3 regions of the Pseudovibrio sp. Ad46 genome follow, and region 3 is predicted to be linked to each of the others. Evidence: riboswitches for the same ligand, from Rfam matches in the RefSeq annotation. Region 3 holds a riboswitch; each other region holds the start of a gene.
What was found. Region 3 has a riboswitch for thiamine pyrophosphate ahead of PsAD46_RS23260 (hydroxyethylthiazole kinase). Riboswitches for the same ligand answer to the same signal wherever they lie in the genome.
Positions count from the first base shown of each region.

Region 1: linked by a shared signal. The riboswitch ahead of thiM (hydroxyethylthiazole kinase) and the one ahead of PsAD46_RS23260 (hydroxyethylthiazole kinase) in region 3 are both predicted to bind thiamine pyrophosphate.
Region 2: linked by a shared signal. The riboswitch ahead of thiB (thiamine ABC transporter substrate binding subunit) and the one ahead of PsAD46_RS23260 (hydroxyethylthiazole kinase) in region 3 are both predicted to bind thiamine pyrophosphate.

Region 1 is NZ_LMCG01000005.1:288,303-294,002, reverse strand. It holds gene PsAD46_RS02920 (phospholipase D-like domain-containing protein) at 1-626, shown strand, start outside; gene PsAD46_RS02915 (tyrosine recombinase XerC) at 708-1,667, shown strand; TPP riboswitch at 1,727-1,829, shown strand; gene thiM (hydroxyethylthiazole kinase) at 1,902-2,714, shown strand; gene thiE (thiamine phosphate synthase) at 2,698-3,339, shown strand; gene PsAD46_RS02900 (hypothetical protein) at 3,419-3,850, shown strand; gene lpdA (dihydrolipoyl dehydrogenase) at 3,907-5,310, opposite strand; gene odhB (2-oxoglutarate dehydrogenase complex dihydrolipoyllysine-residue succinyltransferase) at 5,412-5,700, opposite strand, start outside.
Region 2 is NZ_LMCG01000041.1:37,369-43,068, reverse strand. It holds gene PsAD46_RS09395 (ABC transporter permease subunit) at 1-1,079, opposite strand, end outside; gene thiB (thiamine ABC transporter substrate binding subunit) at 1,055-2,035, opposite strand; TPP riboswitch at 2,069-2,175, opposite strand; gene katG (catalase/peroxidase HPI) at 2,292-4,469, opposite strand; gene PsAD46_RS09380 (L-serine ammonia-lyase, iron-sulfur-dependent, subunit alpha) at 4,796-5,700, shown strand, end outside.
Region 3 is NZ_LMCG01000079.1:228,901-234,600, reverse strand. It holds gene PsAD46_RS23270 (xanthine dehydrogenase family protein molybdopterin-binding subunit) at 1-1,616, shown strand, start outside; gene PsAD46_RS23265 (Lrp/AsnC ligand binding domain-containing protein) at 1,687-1,923, opposite strand; TPP riboswitch at 2,134-2,242, shown strand; gene PsAD46_RS23260 (hydroxyethylthiazole kinase) at 2,284-3,039, shown strand; gene thiD (bifunctional hydroxymethylpyrimidine kinase/phosphomethylpyrimidine kinase) at 3,039-3,842, shown strand; gene PsAD46_RS23250 (TRAP transporter substrate-binding protein) at 3,855-4,958, shown strand; gene PsAD46_RS23245 (OmpP1/FadL family transporter) at 5,252-5,700, shown strand, end outside.

The DNA.
Region 1 (5,700 bases), on a different contig from region 3:
TTCTCATCATCAAGAATGAGAAAGTTGCCGATATCTTTGAACGGGAATTCAGGGAGATTAAACGGGGGCGATTTGGCCGATACAGCGTTGATGAGAACGAGGCCGAGAACACACCGAAAGAAGTGATTGTTGACGACATCCGCGTGAAAGTTTGCTTTGCACCAGACCACGCACCAGAGATGGAAGTCACCAAACAGATGACAAAAGCTAAGGAACGAGTGGATTTTGCTATCTTCACCTTCTCCAAAAGCTCCGGCATTGATGATGCCATGTTGCTGCTGATGGAGGCAGGGCGAAAGGTGCGTGGTGCGCTTGATGCCCGGCAAGGCGGACAGGACTGGGCAGCCACTCAGCCTTTAGCGGAAGCTGGTGCTGATTTGCATTTCGTTCGCGGTTCAAGCCGAATTGGTAAGCTTCATCATAAGCTTATGGTAATTGATGATAGCATTATGATTGTCGGCAGCTTCAATTACACAGGCCCGGCGAACCGGTTTAATGACGAGAACATCGTCGTTTTGGGGGATTCTGTGGTGCCAACCGAGAACCAGAAACGGTTTGCGATGGCCGCTCGGCAGGAAATTGACCGGATCATCAGTGATCACGGGCAGCCAATCGTCATCAACTAAATTTGCTCAAGCATTTCGTAAAGGCGTGTATGTTTATCTTTTGGTAACCATTCAGCCAGATTTGGCGCTTACAGTTTGCGAATGGCAAATTCCCTTGATAGCGGCGAAGACTTACTCATCATCTGCAAACCAGATGTTACCGCAGCGATTGAAGACTGGATTGATCATCTGGGCTCTGAACGGCGACTGGCTGAACGGACACTGGAAGCGTATGAGCGCGACACCCGTCAGTTCCTGCGCTTCATGACCAGTTATGAAGGCGAACCGGTTGCCCTGCGGCATCTGGAGTCTTTGAAACCAAAGGACTTTCGAGCATTTCTGGCAACCCGCCGAAGGGATGGCGCACAAACGCGAACACTGGCCCGTGGCCTTGCTGGCATCCGCTCTTTCCTCTCGTTTCTGGAGGAGCGCGGTGAGGTGAATGCGGCTGGAGCTGCGGCGGTCCGTACGCCGAGACTTCCCCGCAGCCTGCCTAAGCCTATCCCCGTTGAGGAAGCCAAAGCAATTGTCAGCAGCGATCTCGCTTTTGAGGACACTCCCTGGGTTGAAGCCCGCAACGCAGCGGTGTTCACACTGCTCTATGGTTGCGGTCTCCGTATTTCTGAAGCGCTGTCTCTGACATCGGCCTCCGCGCCGAAGGAGGGGGATAAGTCGCTGAAGATTCGCGGTAAAGGCAACAAAGAACGGCTTGTTCCGGTTCTGCCAGTGGTAATTGAAGCTATTGAAGCCTACAAAAAGCAGTGCCCTTATGATCTGTCGGGCAGCTCACCGCTGTTTCGCGGCGTTCGTGGTGGCCCGCTGAATGCGCGCATGATCCAGCTGGCCATGCAAAAGATCCGCAGTGCTCTTGGTCTACCAGACACCGCAACTCCTCACGCTTTACGCCATTCGTTTGCAACTCATTTGCTCTCTGAAGGCGGGGATTTGAGGAGCATTCAGGAGCTACTGGGGCACGCAAGCCTTTCTACCACACAGATTTATACGGAAGTGAACAGTGCACAGCTGTTGGACGCTTATGACAAGGCACACCCGCGTCGTTGATAGGTTGTCCCCCTCCCTCACATCACCTTGATCTCCCTTAGCAGATCCCCTAGGTTCGTCGATGTGAAACGGGGTGCCCGACACTTGTGTTGTGGCTGAGATCATACTCGAAGAACCTGCTCTGGATAATTCCAGCGAAGGGAGCACTCACGCCGTGTTGGGGGATAGATTGTCTGGCAGTTTGCCAAGTCCCTGATACCAGCTCTCTTTCGCACAACAAGACCGAGGATAAAAATGGGTCGTGTCGAAAGCGCTTGCGCAACTCTTTCTGCAATTCGTGACAACAGTCCGCTCGTCCATAACATGACGAACATCGTGGTGGCGAACACCACAGCCAACGCCCTGCTGGCCATTGGCGCCTCCCCTGCCATGGTGGATGGCCCAGAAGAAGCCCCTGAACTTGCAAGTGTTACAGGTGCATTAGTGGTCAACGTTGGCACGGTTACCCCTGCTCAGGCAGAGGCGATGAAGCTGGCAACTGCTGCTGCCCACAAAGCTGGTCGCCCTTGGGTGCTGGACCCGGTGGCTGTTGGAGCGCTGACCTTCCGCACCAAGCTTGCTGGTGAATTGCTGGAGAATAAGCCGAGCGTCATTCGTGGCAATGCCTCTGAAATCATGGCACTTGCTGGTCAGGGTGCTGGTGGAAAAGGCGTTGATAGCACGGATAGCTCTCAGGCTGCACTGGCAGGAGCGAAAGAACTGGCGAAGCAGACGGGCGCTGTTGTTGTGGTCTCTGGTCCGGTTGATTTCATCACTGATGGTGTGCGCACTGCTGAAGTCGCCAACGGGGATAAGATGATGCCTTATGTGACCGGCCTTGGTTGCACGGCAACAGCTTTGACTGGCGCAACACTGGCTGTTTGCGATGACCCGTTTGATGCTGCTGTTGATGCAATGGTCTTTCTCGGGGTTGTTGGTGAGATTGCTGCAAAAAATTCAGCAGGACCAGCAAGCTTGCAGCTGGATATCATTAACGGCCTCTATCAGCTGAACAGCGATATCCTCAACACAACAGCACGGGTTGAAATGCATGAAACCGTTGCTTGATCTTTCCGTTTATCTGGTGCTGGGGCCGCAAGACTGCCCTGGTCAGGATCCCGTCGACATTGCAGTTGCAGCTGCACAAAACGGCGCAACTTTGATCCAGCTTAGAGACAAGACCGGCAGCACACGCGAGCAAATTGAGTTGGCAGGGCGGTTGATGCAAGCGGTGAAACCGCTGAATGTGCCGCTAATCATCAATGATCGTGTAGATGTTGCCTTAGCCGTTGATGCGGACGGTGTTCATGTTGGGCAGGATGATATGGTTGCCACGAAAGCCCGGGAGTTGATCGGCTCAGATAAGCTGCTGGGTCTTTCGGTCAGCACTCAGGATGAGCTGGATGCTGCGGACATTTCAGCCTGTGATTACCTTGGTATAGGCGCATGCTTCCCGACGAACAGTAAGGATGATGCGGCTGATATGGGTATGCAGAGCTTTGCCGGTTTAACGGTTCAATCTCAGTTGCCTGTGGTCGGAATTGGCGGAATTTCGCTTGCGAATGCTGATCAGGTGATCAAAGCTGGAGCTGATGGGATTGCAGTTATTTCAGCAATCTGTGGGGCATCCAGTCCATCCGCAGCTACACGCAAGCTTCAGGATATCGTCAAAAGCGTAAAAGACCTAGGGTGATAGGATAAAACACGCATTTACTCCTCGCAGAGCCCATCTACATTGATATATGAGAGGACTAGGCGGGGAGCTTTTAGTCATGAAACTTAGACAAACACCATTTTTGTGCATGTTTTTCTGCACGTTTGCCTTTCTTGTTTCTGCTGCTCAAGCTCAAACAGCCTGTGAAGTCCGCAAATCAGAAATGGCGGAGCTGGGGGATTGGGAAAATCCCAAAGCACGTTTGAAAGAGCTCTCTCAGATTGAAGTTGAAGGCCAATGCCTTGACGGACAGCTGGTTGTGCGTGCTCGTGCCTTCACCAGCTGCTCCCCTCGCGATTGCAAATGGGGTTGGGCTGCAGGTCAGCTTAGTTTTTCTGGCGTTCTAACGTTCCGGTTTGGTGGTTTCTTCAAAGCACAGCATATTGAGCTGCGGCCAATGGGAGAGCGTATTCAGGCATATGTCCGCACCGAAAACCATGATCCGACAATTCCGAACAAGACCCGCAGTTACATTCTGGTCCGCCAGTAGCAAAAAAGCCACCTCAGTTTCCTGAAGCGGCTTTTTCTAAATCCAGAAATTCCAGATTACATATGAATTGGCTTGGCGAATGTTGCCATAGCGGCTTCTTTCACTGCTTCGGACATGGTTGGGTGCGCATGGCAAGTGCGACCCAGATCCTCAGAGGAACCGCCAAATTCCATCAGAACACATGCTTCGTGGATCATTTCGCCGGCACCGAAGCCAACGATATGAACACCGAGCACACGATCTGTTTCAGCGTCAGCCAGCACTTTCACGAATCCGTCGGTGTGCAGCATTGCTTTTGCACGACCGTTTGCGGAAAACGGGAACTTGCCGGACTTGAATTTGATGCCCGCAGCTTTCAGTTCTTCTTCAGTTTTACCAACGCTGGCCACTTCAGGAGAGGTGTAAACAACGCCAGGAATGACGTCATAGTTTACGTGACCTGCCTGACCTGAGAGCATTTCTGCAACTGCAACGCCTTCGTCTTCCGCTTTGTGCGCAAGCATTGGGCCTGCAATCACATCACCGATAGCAAAGATACCGTCAACGTTGGTTTTGTAGTGGTTGTCTGTCTTCACGCGGCCACGCTCGTCCAGCTCAACACCTGCTTCTGCCAGACCAAGACCTTCCGTATATGGACGGCGACCGATTGCGACGAGAACCACGTCTGCATCCAGAGTTGCGGCGGCGGCTTCACCAGCTGCTGGCTCAACGGTCACTTCCAGAGCACGGCCTTTTTTCTGAACCGCAGTTACCTTGGAGGACAGCTTGAACTTGAGGCCTTGCTTTTTCAGCATGCGCAGGAACTGCTTGGAAACGTCAGCATCCATTGGGCCAAGTATCTTGTCCATGAACTCAACAACGGTCACTTCAGCACCAAGACGGGCGTAGACAGAACCAAGCTCAAGACCAATAACGCCAGCGCCGACAACGGTCATACGGTTAGGCACTTTATCCAGAGACAGGGCGCCAGTTGAAGAGACGACGGTTTTCTCATCGATCTCGATACCTGGCAGAGGCATTACGTCAGAACCTGTTGCGATAACAATGTTCTTGGTTTCCACGATGGAAGTTGAGCCGTCTTCAGCTTTTACTTCTACGCGACCAGCACCCAGCACGCGGCCAGTACCAAAGTGAACGTCGATCTTGTTCTTTTTGAAGAGGTAATCGATACCGGTCACATTGCCGTCGATCACTTTATCTTTGTGCGCCAGCATTGCCTTCCAGTCCACTTTTGGCTTGGAAGTTTTGATGCCAAGGGCTTCAAAGCTGTGGTTTGCTTCCTCGAACATTTCAGAGGCATGCAGCAGAGCTTTGGATGGAATACAACCGATGTTCAGGCAGGTACCACCATGGGTCTTACGCTTCTCAACCACAGCAACTTTCATGCCGAGCTGAGCTGCCTTGATTGCACAAACATAACCGCCTGGGCCGGTACCGATGACGACGAGATCGTAGGACATTTGCAAATCCCTGTAAGTAGGCGGGAGAAGGCTGCAACGAAGAGAAGTGCGCCAATTTCCCTTAAAACAAATGTGCCCGGCCAGTGCCGGGCACGTTTACATCAGAGGTCCAGAATCAGACGCTGTGGATCTTCAAGGCTCTCTTTAACGCGAACCAGGAAGGTCACTGCCTCTTTGCCGTCAACGATACGGTGATCGTAGGACAGAGCCAGATACATCATCGGACGGATTTCTACCTGACCGTTGATCGCAACCGGGCGCTCCTGAATTTTGTGCATGCCGAGGATACCGGACTGCGGTGCATTCAGGATTGGAGAGGACATCAGGGAGCCGTAGACGCCACCATTGGAAACGGTGAAGGTACCACCCTGCATGTCTGCCATGGAGAGC
Region 2 (5,700 bases), on a different contig from region 3:
GCTAATCCCAGAATTCCAGCAAGTTCAACCACACTATGCCGGCGAACGGCGATTGCAGCTGCCATAGGCAACGCGAACAGCAACAAGATTACCGTGCTGGCTACGGCGACAGCAACAGAAACGAGTGCCGCCTTCAACACAATAAACGGTACCAGAAACAGACCACTTAGCCCTGACAGAACAACGGCACTGAGCGGCAAAAGCAAAAACAGTGTTGCAAGTGAAATCCAGAGGATGTCTGCAACAGGTGCACCGCCATCCCAGCGCTGGATCGCTCTGTCCAGTCCTGCACCAAACCCTTCACCGCGTGAAAGCTTCAGTGCCGCAAAGGCAGCAGCAGCGGTAAGCGTGAGTTGCAATGCAGAAAGCAGCGCGGCACGGCCAAGATCAAAATCGTATGTAAAAGCCTGGTAGATCGCCAGCTCAATAGTTGTCGCCCGTGGCCCACCACCAAGTGTCAGAGCAACAGCAAAGCTTGTCAGGCAGATTGCAAAGATCACAGCCAATGCACCGGGCAAGATGCGCGCAAGCATGGGGAGTTCAATCAGCCGAAACAGGGCTTTTCCATCACACCCAAGTTGCGCTGCAAGGCGAAAGCGCTCTGAGGGAACCTCTTGCCACCCCTGCAAGATCAATCGGGTTGCCAGCGGAAGGTTGAAGAAAACATGAGCCAGCACAACACCGTGGAGGCCATAGATGCGAATGGGTGAAGCACCAAAATAAACAAGCACATCAGATATCCAGCCCGCACGGCCAAACACCTGTAGCAACCCAAGAATGGCAACGATAACTGGTAGAATGAAGGGGGCACCAAGCAGGGCAATAAGCAAACTGCGGCCCGGAAACCGCCGTCGCGCCAGCGCGCGCGCAACCGGCACAGCCAGTGCAACACTGATCACGGCAGAAAGCACAGCCTGCGTAAGCGTAAACTTGAGAGCGGCCCAATCGGAAGAGGAAAAGCCGTGACCCGCTTCGGTTCGCAGAGCAACCGCGGCCAACGTGCCAAGTATGAGTGCCGCGACAAGAAATGCCGCGGCAACACCGGGAAGCGAACTTACTGGCTGAGCGCTTCTAGCCATTCCGGCAGAGCCTCACGTCTTGCAGCAGCAGCTTCTTCAGGCTTAAAGAACAAAGCTTTTTCAGGCACCTGCAGTGTGTCAAAGCCCGCAGGCAAGCCACCTTTTGGGGTCACAGCTGGATACATCCAGTTGGTTGTTGGAATGATTGTCTGGAAAGCATCTGAAACCATGAAGTTCAGGAACTTGTCTGCCAACTCTGGCTGATCAGTCCCGGCAAGCTTTGCCGCTACTTCAACCTGCATGTAATGGCCTTCTTCAAACGCGGCAGTGGTCTTGCTGTTATCTTCCTCGGCAATCAGGTGGTAAGCCGGAGACGTGGTGTAACTGAGCACCATGTCCGCTTCCCCATCAAGGAAAAGACCGTAGGCTTCAGACCAGCCTTTTGTAACCGTCACGATGTTATCGGAAAGATCCGCCCAAACATCAGCAGCTTCGTCTCCGTAAGCCGCTTTCACCCAAAGCAACAGCCCGAGGCCGGGGGTAGAGGAGCGTGGATCCTGAATAAGGATCTTGGCATCACTCTTCGCAAGCTCGCGGAAGTTGGTTGGTACGGTTTCGCCAGCCTTGTGTACGAAGGCAAAGTAGCCCCAATCGTACGGCACAAAGGTTTCGTCAGCCCACTCCACTGGCAGTGTATATTGGGCTTCAACAGCGTGTGGTGCAAACAAGCCAGTTTTCTTGGCGGTCTCTACCAGATTGGTGTCCAGACCCAGCACCACATCGGCATCTGAGTTTTTACCTTCAAGACGAATGCGGGAAAGCAGTGCTGCGCCATCTTCGACGCCAACAAGTTTTAGGTCACAGTCACATACAGCCTCAAACGCTTCTTCCACTTTTGGGCCTGGGCCCCAGTCAGAAACGAAGCTGTCGTATGTGTAAACTGTCAGTTGAGGCTTCTCAGCAGCCATCGCTGATGTTGCAGTGAGTAATCCCGCAGCAATTAACAGATGTTTCAAGTCATCCTCCATTGCGGCGAGAGGGCAAGGATGGGTGAAACCGGTACCCTTCCCTCCGCCGGTTCTAGCCGGTTCAGGTTCAACGGGTTCGCCACTAAAGCATCTCAGCACGACAAATACGCGCACCCCGAGGTCAAGCGGTTCTTAACCGGAAAAACACAGAAGCGCAACTGGATATAGCTGGGATGGAGAGGGCACCTGTAGGGAGTTGCAAGAAGAAGCCCGGGCAGTTCCCTGCCCGGACTGGTCGCATTTATTAGGCTGTCAGGTCGAAGCGGTCGGCGTTCATGACCTTGGTCCATGTTGCCACGAAGTCGCGAACGAACTTTTCGTGGTTGTCATCCTGAGCATACACTTCAGCATAAGCGCGCAGGACTGAATTGGAGCCAAACACAAGGTCAGCACTGGTTGCAGTCCACTTAGGCTTGCCAGATTTGCGGTCGCGGATCTCATAGGTGCCATCTTTGAGTGGATGCCAGCTGTTGTCCATATCGGTCAGGTTGACGAAGAAGTCCGTTGTCAGCTGACCTTCGCGGTCCGTGAAGACACCATGCTTTGAACCGCCATAATTGGCACCAAGAACGCGCAGGCCACCAACAAGTGCAGTCATTTCCCAGCCAGTGAGACGGAGGAGCTGAGCACGATCCAGCATCATCTCTTCCGGGCTAACAGCGTACTCTTGCTTCTGCCAGTTACGGAAGCCATCAGAAATAGGCTCCAATACAGAGAAGGATGTCGCGTCTGTCATCGCATCTGTTGCATCACCGCGACCAGAAGCAAATGGAACTTCCACGTTGAAACCAGCTGCCTTGATGGCATTTTCTACACCAACGTTGCCTGCCAGCACGATCACATCTGCGACTGAGGCTCCTGTCTGCGCTGCAATTGGTTCAAGCACAGCCAGAACTTTGGCAAGCCGGTCTGGCTCATTGCCAACCCAATCCTTTTGGGGAGCAAGGCGGATGCGAGCACCGTTGGCACCACCGCGCATATCAGAACCGCGATAGGTACGTGCGCTGTCCCAGGCGGTTTTGATCAGATCTTCATTGCTCAAACCACTTGCTGAGATTTTTGCTTTCACAGCAGCAACATCATAGTTGGTGCTGCCTGCTGGAACAGGATCCTGCCAGATGAGCTCTTCTTTCGGTACATCCGGGCCAAGATAGTTTGCCTTCGGTCCCATGTCGCGGTGGGTCAACTTGAACCACGCACGTGCAAAGGTATCTCTGAAATATTCAGGATCTGCGATGAACTTCTGACAGTATTCGTTGTAGATCGGATCAACCTTCATTGCCATATCCGCATCAGTCATGATTGGATTATGACGAACGGACGGGTCGGTTGGATCGATAGGCTTGTCTTCTTCCTTGATGGAGACGGGTTCCCATTGCCACGCGCCAGCGGGAGATTTTACCTGCTCCCATTCATGGCCGAACAGCATATCGAAAAAGCCCATATCGAACGTGGTTGGGTGTGTGGTCCACGCCCCCTCGATGCCAGAGGTGAAGGCATTCGTTGCCTTGCCATCCTGTCCGGGGTTAGACCAGCCAAAGCCCTGCTCTTCAAGACCAGCGGCTTCCGGTGCGACACCGATGTTATCGACGGCACCGCGTCCATGGGTTTTACCAACGGTGTGACCACCGCACGTCAGCGCAGCAGTTTCCTCGTCATTCATTGCCATACGAGCAAAGGTTTCGCGGATCTGATCAGCTGTTTTTTGCGGACCGGGAACGCCATTCACGCCTTCCGGGTTCACGTAGATCAAACCCATATGGGTTGCTGCAAGCGGGTTTTCGAGCGTTGAAGGGTCATCCAGATCGTCATAGCGCTCTTCACTGCGCGCAAGCCATTCTTTCTCAGATCCCCAATAGGTGTCGATCTCCGGACCCCAGATATCCTCACGGCCAAACCCGAAGCCAAAGGTTTTCAAGCCCATGGAGTCATAGGCAATAGTACCTGCTAGAATAATCAGATCAGCCCAGGAGAGAGCGTTGCCGTACTTTTTCTTGATAGGCCAAAGCAAACGGCGGGCTTTATCTAGGCTTGCGTTATCAGGCCAGGAGTTAAGCGGAGCGAAACGAATGTTGCCGGAACCGCCGCCACCGCGACCATCTGCCAGACGATAAGAGCCAGCTGTGTGCCACGAAAGGCGGATCATCAGGCCACCATAATGACCCCAATCCGCTGGCCACCAGTCCTGACTGTCGGTCATGAGCGCATGAACGTCTGCCTTCACCGCTTCAAAGTCGAGTGATTTGACAGCATCATGATATTTGAATCCTGGGTCCATCGGGTTGGTACGCGCACCATGTTGATGGAGGATGTCGAGATTCAAAGCATCAGGCCACCATCGGGTAACCGGCTTATCCATCGATGTATTCGCGCCATGTACCACCGGACAAACACCGGCTGTCTTGACATCGTTACCGTGCATTGCTGTCTCCACTATCTCATTTGGCTCTTGCTGGTTTTGACGTAGCGTTTACCTTAAGCGGTGAGACGAAACGATGCATCCAGCAAATTCTAGACTGAATATAGGTCGCCAAACACATTAAGTGAAATTGCATCTTCTGCGCATATCGATAAGTTTTTCTTATCGTATAAATTTGAAGGTAAACGAAGGTGCTTAGATTGCTCCTCTGAGCTCTCCTCATCACACACGGAGATGCTTTTCGCGAGGTGAGGAAAGCATCAGTTCTGCCCTTCAATGCAGTAGCAATTCGTGTAAAATATCACATTGATTTTCGCGGAGAAATTTGCATGAGCACTATCAGTCTTCTCAATTCCATAATTGGTCCGGTGATGAGAGGACCCTCGAGCTCTCACTCTGCAGCGCCATACTTCATAGGAAAGACTGTCCGCCAACTTTCCCTTTGTGATGGCGATAAAATTGTGAATGTTGAAATTGCGTTCGATCCAGAGGGCTCGTTTGCCCAAGTCTATACCAACCAAGGCAGTGACGAAGGCTTTGCAGCAGGCTTGATGGGAGAAGAGGTCACCTCGCCTAAGTATCGACAAGCTCTATTTGATCTGATGAACGGCAAGCCATTTACGCTAGAGATCAACATTAGAAATTTAGACACCAACGATCATCCAAACCGAGTGGAAATTGCAGTCACGGTTGAAGACAGCGAAGGCGCACTTCGGGAAGATCACTTCAAAGGCCTTTCAATAGGCGGCGGGATGTTCAAGCTCGATAGCTTTAACTCTTTCGCAATTGATGTGACTGGGAGCGATTTTATAATTCTGCTGGAAAGTGGAGACAATTCATCTCTTCAGCAGCTTCCCTCAAATGCAAAGGTACAAGCTCGTGTCTGTGCAAGTTCAAAGAATAGCCACCAACTTATTGAGATCAAATCCAGTTCGCCACTATCACCTCAACAACCAGAGTTGAAAGACATGATCGAACAGAGCTGGAAGGTCAGGTCCTGCACACCTGTCCAATTCTCTGTCCACGACGAGGCCCCTCTTTTTGCCAGCCCAAAGGCTTTGGTCCAACAAACCAGCAGAGGACACGGTCTTGCAGATCTTGCTTTGTCTCTGGAAGCCAAACGGTTAGGCTTGACTGAACCCCAAACACGAAAAGCCTTTGCAGACCGGTATGATGTGATGATGGACGCAGTTCAGGCAGGCCTAGCGCTTACCAAACAATCATCCACTATGAA
Region 3 (5,700 bases):
ATGGGATGCGTGATCTGATTGCCAAGAACATACTCAACGTCGACCCTAAAGATATCCGCGTTGTGACACCTGATGTGGGTGGTGGTTTTGGAACCAAGATGTTCACCTATCTTGAATACCCACTTTGCCTGATTGCCGCGAAACGTCTTGGTCATCCCGTGAAATGGCTTCAGGAGCGTACTGAGCACTTCATGTCTGATGCGCATGGCCGGGATAATGTATCCACGGCTGAGCTTGCGCTTGATGAAAACGGTAAGATGATCGGCCTCAAAGTGCATGTGCTTGCAAACATGGGCGCTTATCTGCACGAATTTGGCCCAGGCATTCCGCAGATCGGTATCACCATGACCCCCGGTCTTTACGATATCCCCGCAACGTGGGTGGAAGCGACAGGCGTTTATACCAATACAGTGCCGGTGGATGCGTTCCGAGGGGCAGGGCGTCCGGAAGCGCTTTATCTGATGGAACGACTGGCAGACAAAGCTGCGCATGAGATGGGTATGGATCCGGCGAAGTTTCGTCGTCAAAGTTTTATCCCCGATGCAGCTCTGCCTTATACGACAGCGCTTGGCCGCATGTATGATACGGGTTCCTTTGGAACTCATCTTACCAAGGCGCTCGATGAGATCCATTATTCAACGTTTGCAGAGCGTGAAGCGGAGAGCCGTGCGAAAGGGCTATACCGTGGTGTTGGGCTATCGACTTATGTGGAGGCGTGTGCCTTTGCCGGTGGTGAGGAAGCTAAGCTTGAGCTGAACACGAACGGCAGCGTTACTTTGCTGATTGGAACGCAGAGCAACGGTCAGGGTCACGCCACCGCTTATGGCCAAGTTATTGCAGAACATCTTGGTTTGCAGCTTGATCAGGTTGAGATGGTGCAGGGAGATACGGACCGTGTTGCGACTGGTGGTGGTACCGGTGGATCGCGGTCCATTCCGATTGGAATGCCATCTGTGAAAGCGGCTTCTGAAACGCTGGTGAAGAAGATCAAAGAGATCGCCAGTGAGAAGCTTGAGGTTGGTGTTGGGGATCTGACGTTGGAAGACGGGCAGGTGCGCGTGGTTGGTACCGACCAACAAGTCAGCCTTGTTGATGTGGCTGGTTCGCAACCGGAGACCTTGAGTGCAGCGGAAAAAGTCATGCAGGATGAATGTACTTATCCCAATGGCACGCATGTGTGTGAGGTGGAGATTGATCCGGAAACGGGCAAGACGGACGTGGTCAGTTATGTGATCGTGGATGATTTTGGCGTGACGGTGAATCCGATGCTTTTGGCTGGTCAGGTGCATGGTGGTGCGGGCCAGGCGATTTCGCAGGCGCTGTGTGAGAACACGGTTTATGATGAAACCGGGCAGCTGCTGTCAGCATCCTTCATGGACTATCATGTTGCACGTGCTGATGATTTGCCAAATTTCGACTTCTCGACGAGCAATGTTCCTTCCACGACAAATGCGATGGGCATCAAAGGGGCTGGTGAGGCTGGTTCTATTGGAGCGGCGCCGGCGGTGATGAATGCTGTGCAGTATGCGTTGCGCAAGAATGCAGGTGTCGAGCATATAGATATGCCCGCGACGCCGGTTGCTGTCTGGAGTGCTATTCAGGACGCTCAGAATTAAGCTATCAAGATCGTAAAGCTTGAAAAGAGATTGTGCAGGCGGGCTGGTGTCCCGCCTGTTTTCGTAGGTATCAGAACGCTTTGAAGGTGATGATGGTTCTGGTATCCTGGATGCCTTCGAAGACCTGAACCTTGTTTGCAACGAAGTGTCCGATGTCTTCGTTATCATCGATGTAGAATTTGGCCAGCAGGTCGAAATCCCCGGAGGTGGAGTAGATCTCGGAGGCGACTTCCGCGTCTGCGATGGCGTTGGCAACCTGATAGGTTTTTCCGAGCTGGCATTTGATCTGTACAAAGAACGGAATCATAAATCTGCTATCCTTCTGTCCCGAAAGGCTGATTTGTCTTTCAGGGATGCGCTCAAATTTGAGTTTGCGTTGTTTTGTGAGCATTTTGCGTTGAAGCTGCGTTTTTTTGCAAGCTTTTGCGTTTTTTAAGCGAAATCTACCCCCAGTTGCCTTTTGTCGCTGCCTCTCGTTTCCGCTTGCAGTTCGCTCTCTTGTTTGCTAGCAAAAAATTCTAACCAATGGGGGTGCTCGGAAGTGACTGACGGGCTGAGAGGCGCAAAGCCAACTCCTAGAACCTGATCCGGATTGTGCCGGCGGAGGGAATTGGGATGAGTACCAAGGTAATCGTTCCCGCCGTAATCTATAGGGGAGCGAAAACAAATGTCCTACACAAATGAAAATCTCTGGGAAGTCTTTGAGAGCGTGCGTGAGCGTGGTGTTCGGGTTCATTGCCTGACGAACTCTGTTGCGCAGAGCCTTACCGCGAACATCATGTTGGCTTGTAACATTGTGCCGTCTATGACAGCAGCCCATGATGAAATTCCTGCATTCATCGAGAGTGTTGACGGGTTGCTCCTCAATCTTGGTACGCTGGATGGAAAGCGGCGGCATGGTATTCGGCTTGGGCTTGAAGGGGCTGCCAAAAAATCTATGCCCGTGGTGCTGGACCCGGTTAAAGTAGATCGCTCAGACATTCGCATGGAGTTTGCGAAAGATATTTTGAAAGAGAATGTTTCGATCCTCAAAGCAAACATGACTGAGAGCGCTGGGCTGAGTGGAGCTGTCACCGAGAACACACTGATTGTGCGCACCGGTATTGAAGACGCTGTGTTTGGCCGGGAGACGACCTATACCGTGGGCAATGGGCATGCTTATATGGACAAGGTGACTGGCATTGGCTGTGCGCTGGGCGGTGTGCTGGCTGGTTTCGCCGCTACCGAGCCAGATAAGGAACTTGCCGTGCTTGCTGCACTTGCTGTCTATGGTGTATGCGGCGAGATTGCCGCAGAGCAGGCGAACGGACCGGGAAGCTTCACTCCAGCTTTCATCGATACCCTTTATGGCTTGAAGGCTGACCAGTTCAACGAGCGTCTCAAGCTCGAAACAATGAATAATAAAGGTGGGGTATTGGCCTAATGAGTGCGATTGCAGTCACAATTGCAGGGTCGGATTCCGGTGGTGGTGCCGGAATTCAAGCAGACCTGAAGGCCTTTTCGGCTCGTGGGGTCTATGGGGCCAGTGTCATCACTGCACTGACGGCCCAAAATACCAAAGGTGTGACAGGTATTCATGATGTGCCGCCAGCATTTGTGGCAGAGCAGATGGATGCTGTTTTTTCTGACCTGAAGGTGGATGCCGTGAAAATCGGCATGCTTTCACAGCCAGAGATTATCGCTGTTATTGCCACAAAGCTGGCGGAATATAATGTTAAGCGCGTCATCCTTGATCCGGTGATGGTTGCAACTTCTGGTGATGTTTTGTTGCAAAACTCCGCCGTTTCGGTCCTGAAGCAGAAGCTGTTTCCCATGGCGGCGTTGATTACGCCGAACATGCAGGAAGCGGCCTTTTTGCTGGACCAGCCGGTAGCCGAAACCCGTGAAGACATGCACAGACAAGCGTTACTGCTGCTGGACATGGGTGCTAACGGGGTTCTGCTGAAAGGCGGACACGGATCTGATGATACCTGTGATGATCTCTTCCTCTCCCGTGATGTGGAGAGGTGGTATACGGCGCCAAGACATAAAACGCAGAATACACATGGGACTGGCTGTACCTTGTCCTCTGCGATTGCAGCGGAACTGGCCAAGGGGTTGGAGCTGCAAGATGCCATTGGTGAAGCGAAAGAATATATTAGTCAGGCGATTAAAGCTGCGGATACGCTTGACGTAGGCGAGGGACATGGGCCTGTGCACCATTTCCATGAATTCTGGTCTGAATAAAAGGCGGAGATAATGACCAAGAACAAAGAAAACAATCTGACCCGCCGTCAGGCGCTGGGGCTAACTGCTGGGGCGGTTGCCGGTAGCGCTGCACTTGCTGCACCTGCACTGGCTCAGGATGCTGATCCGGTGATCGAATGGCGCATGGTGACCAGCTGGCCCAAGAACCTGCCGGGCCCTGGCATGTCTGCGCAACGCATTTGTGATCGCATCAACATTATGAGTAATGGTCGGATGCGTGTGCGCCTGTTTGCTGCAGGTGAGCTGGTTCCTGCTTTTGAGGTGTTTGACGCTGTTTCAAGCGGCACTGCACAGATGGGTCATTCAGTTGCTTTGTACTGGGCTGGCAAGATGCCGGGTTCGGTGTTTTTTACGACTGTTCCTTTCGGTCTGCTGCCTCAGGAGCACACTGCCTGGGTGGACCAGATGGGTGGACAGGAACTTTGGGATGAGCTTTATGCGCCATTTGGTGTGAAGCCGTTTATGGCTGGTAATGCTGGCCCAACCATGGCGGGCTGGTATCGTGAGCCTGTTGAGACGCTGGATGACCTGAAAGGGCGCAAACTGCGCATGGTAGGTCTTGGTGGTGAAATCATGCGCAAGCTTGGTGTTACTCCGGTCAACATTCCAGCTTCCGAGATTTTCACCAGTCTGCAAACGCGTGTGGTGGATGGTGTAGAGTTTCTCGGTCCATGGACAGACAGTGCGCTGGGCTTCCATAAACTGGTCAAATACTACTACGGTCCGGGCTTTAATAAGCCAAACGGCACCGGTGAGGCAATTGTGAATGCGGTTGCTTTGGAAGGTTTGCCAGCTGAGCTTCAGGCGGTGGTTGAAGAGGCTTGCCGTGTGGAAGCTGACTTGGCGCTTTCTGAGGCCAATGCGCAGAATGCAGCGAGCCTTAAGGTGCTGCAGGAAGAGCATGGGGTAGAGATTCGCGAATTCCCGGAAGAGGTTCTTGCAGCATTGAAGAAAACCAGTGTTGAGGTGCTGGATATCTATACCCAGAAAGACAAAACAGCTCGTAAGATTTATGAGAGTTACATAGAAGCGCAGGAGCTTCTGGCGGGGTGGAGCGCTCTTTCACTGGGCAAAAACATCTCTGCAAGAAGTTAACTGGCAGATCAAATCGCGTTTGAAGGGCCCTCCATTTGGAGGGCCTTTTGTTATGCGGACGTTTTGTCACAGAAAATGTTTTAGTGTACCTGCCTGAAATGCGAATACCCAAGTGATTGTAAGTGAGCTGGGCATTGTTGTTTTATGAAGTCGACGCCTCATACCTTTAAATATGCCAGTGCAATTACTCTTTAATATTTTCAATCATGAGGAAGAGAGCCGAATCAATAAGTAACTCGTAGGTTGATCATGGCACTGCTTGAATGTTTTCTTGAGAACAGAAAGTACCGTGCATGTCCAGATATTTACCCATTACGATCGCTAGCCTTTCTTCCTTGCTGATTGCGTCTGATGCATTTGCCGGTGCTTTTGCTGTTCGTGAGCAATCTGCGTGGTATCAGGGGCTCTCCTTTGCGGGAAATGCAACTGTCTCTAAAAGCCTCTCCAGCATGTACTGGAACCCGGCGACCATGACTGGTCATGATGGGGTGCAGGTGGAAACTTCGCAGACATTTGTGTTCCCACGTGCAACGATTGATCTGGATACGGCGACGATTGATGCGCTGAGCATTCCTGTAACCGGCGTGCCATATTCCTCAGGTGACATTGGCGTGGATGCCTGGGTGCCAGCAGGATATGGCACTTGGAAGATTAATGACCGCCTTACTCTTGGCGTCAGTTCCAATGCACCTTATGGCTTTGAAACCAAACCTCAAATTGAATGGGCGGGGCAGGTCTATGC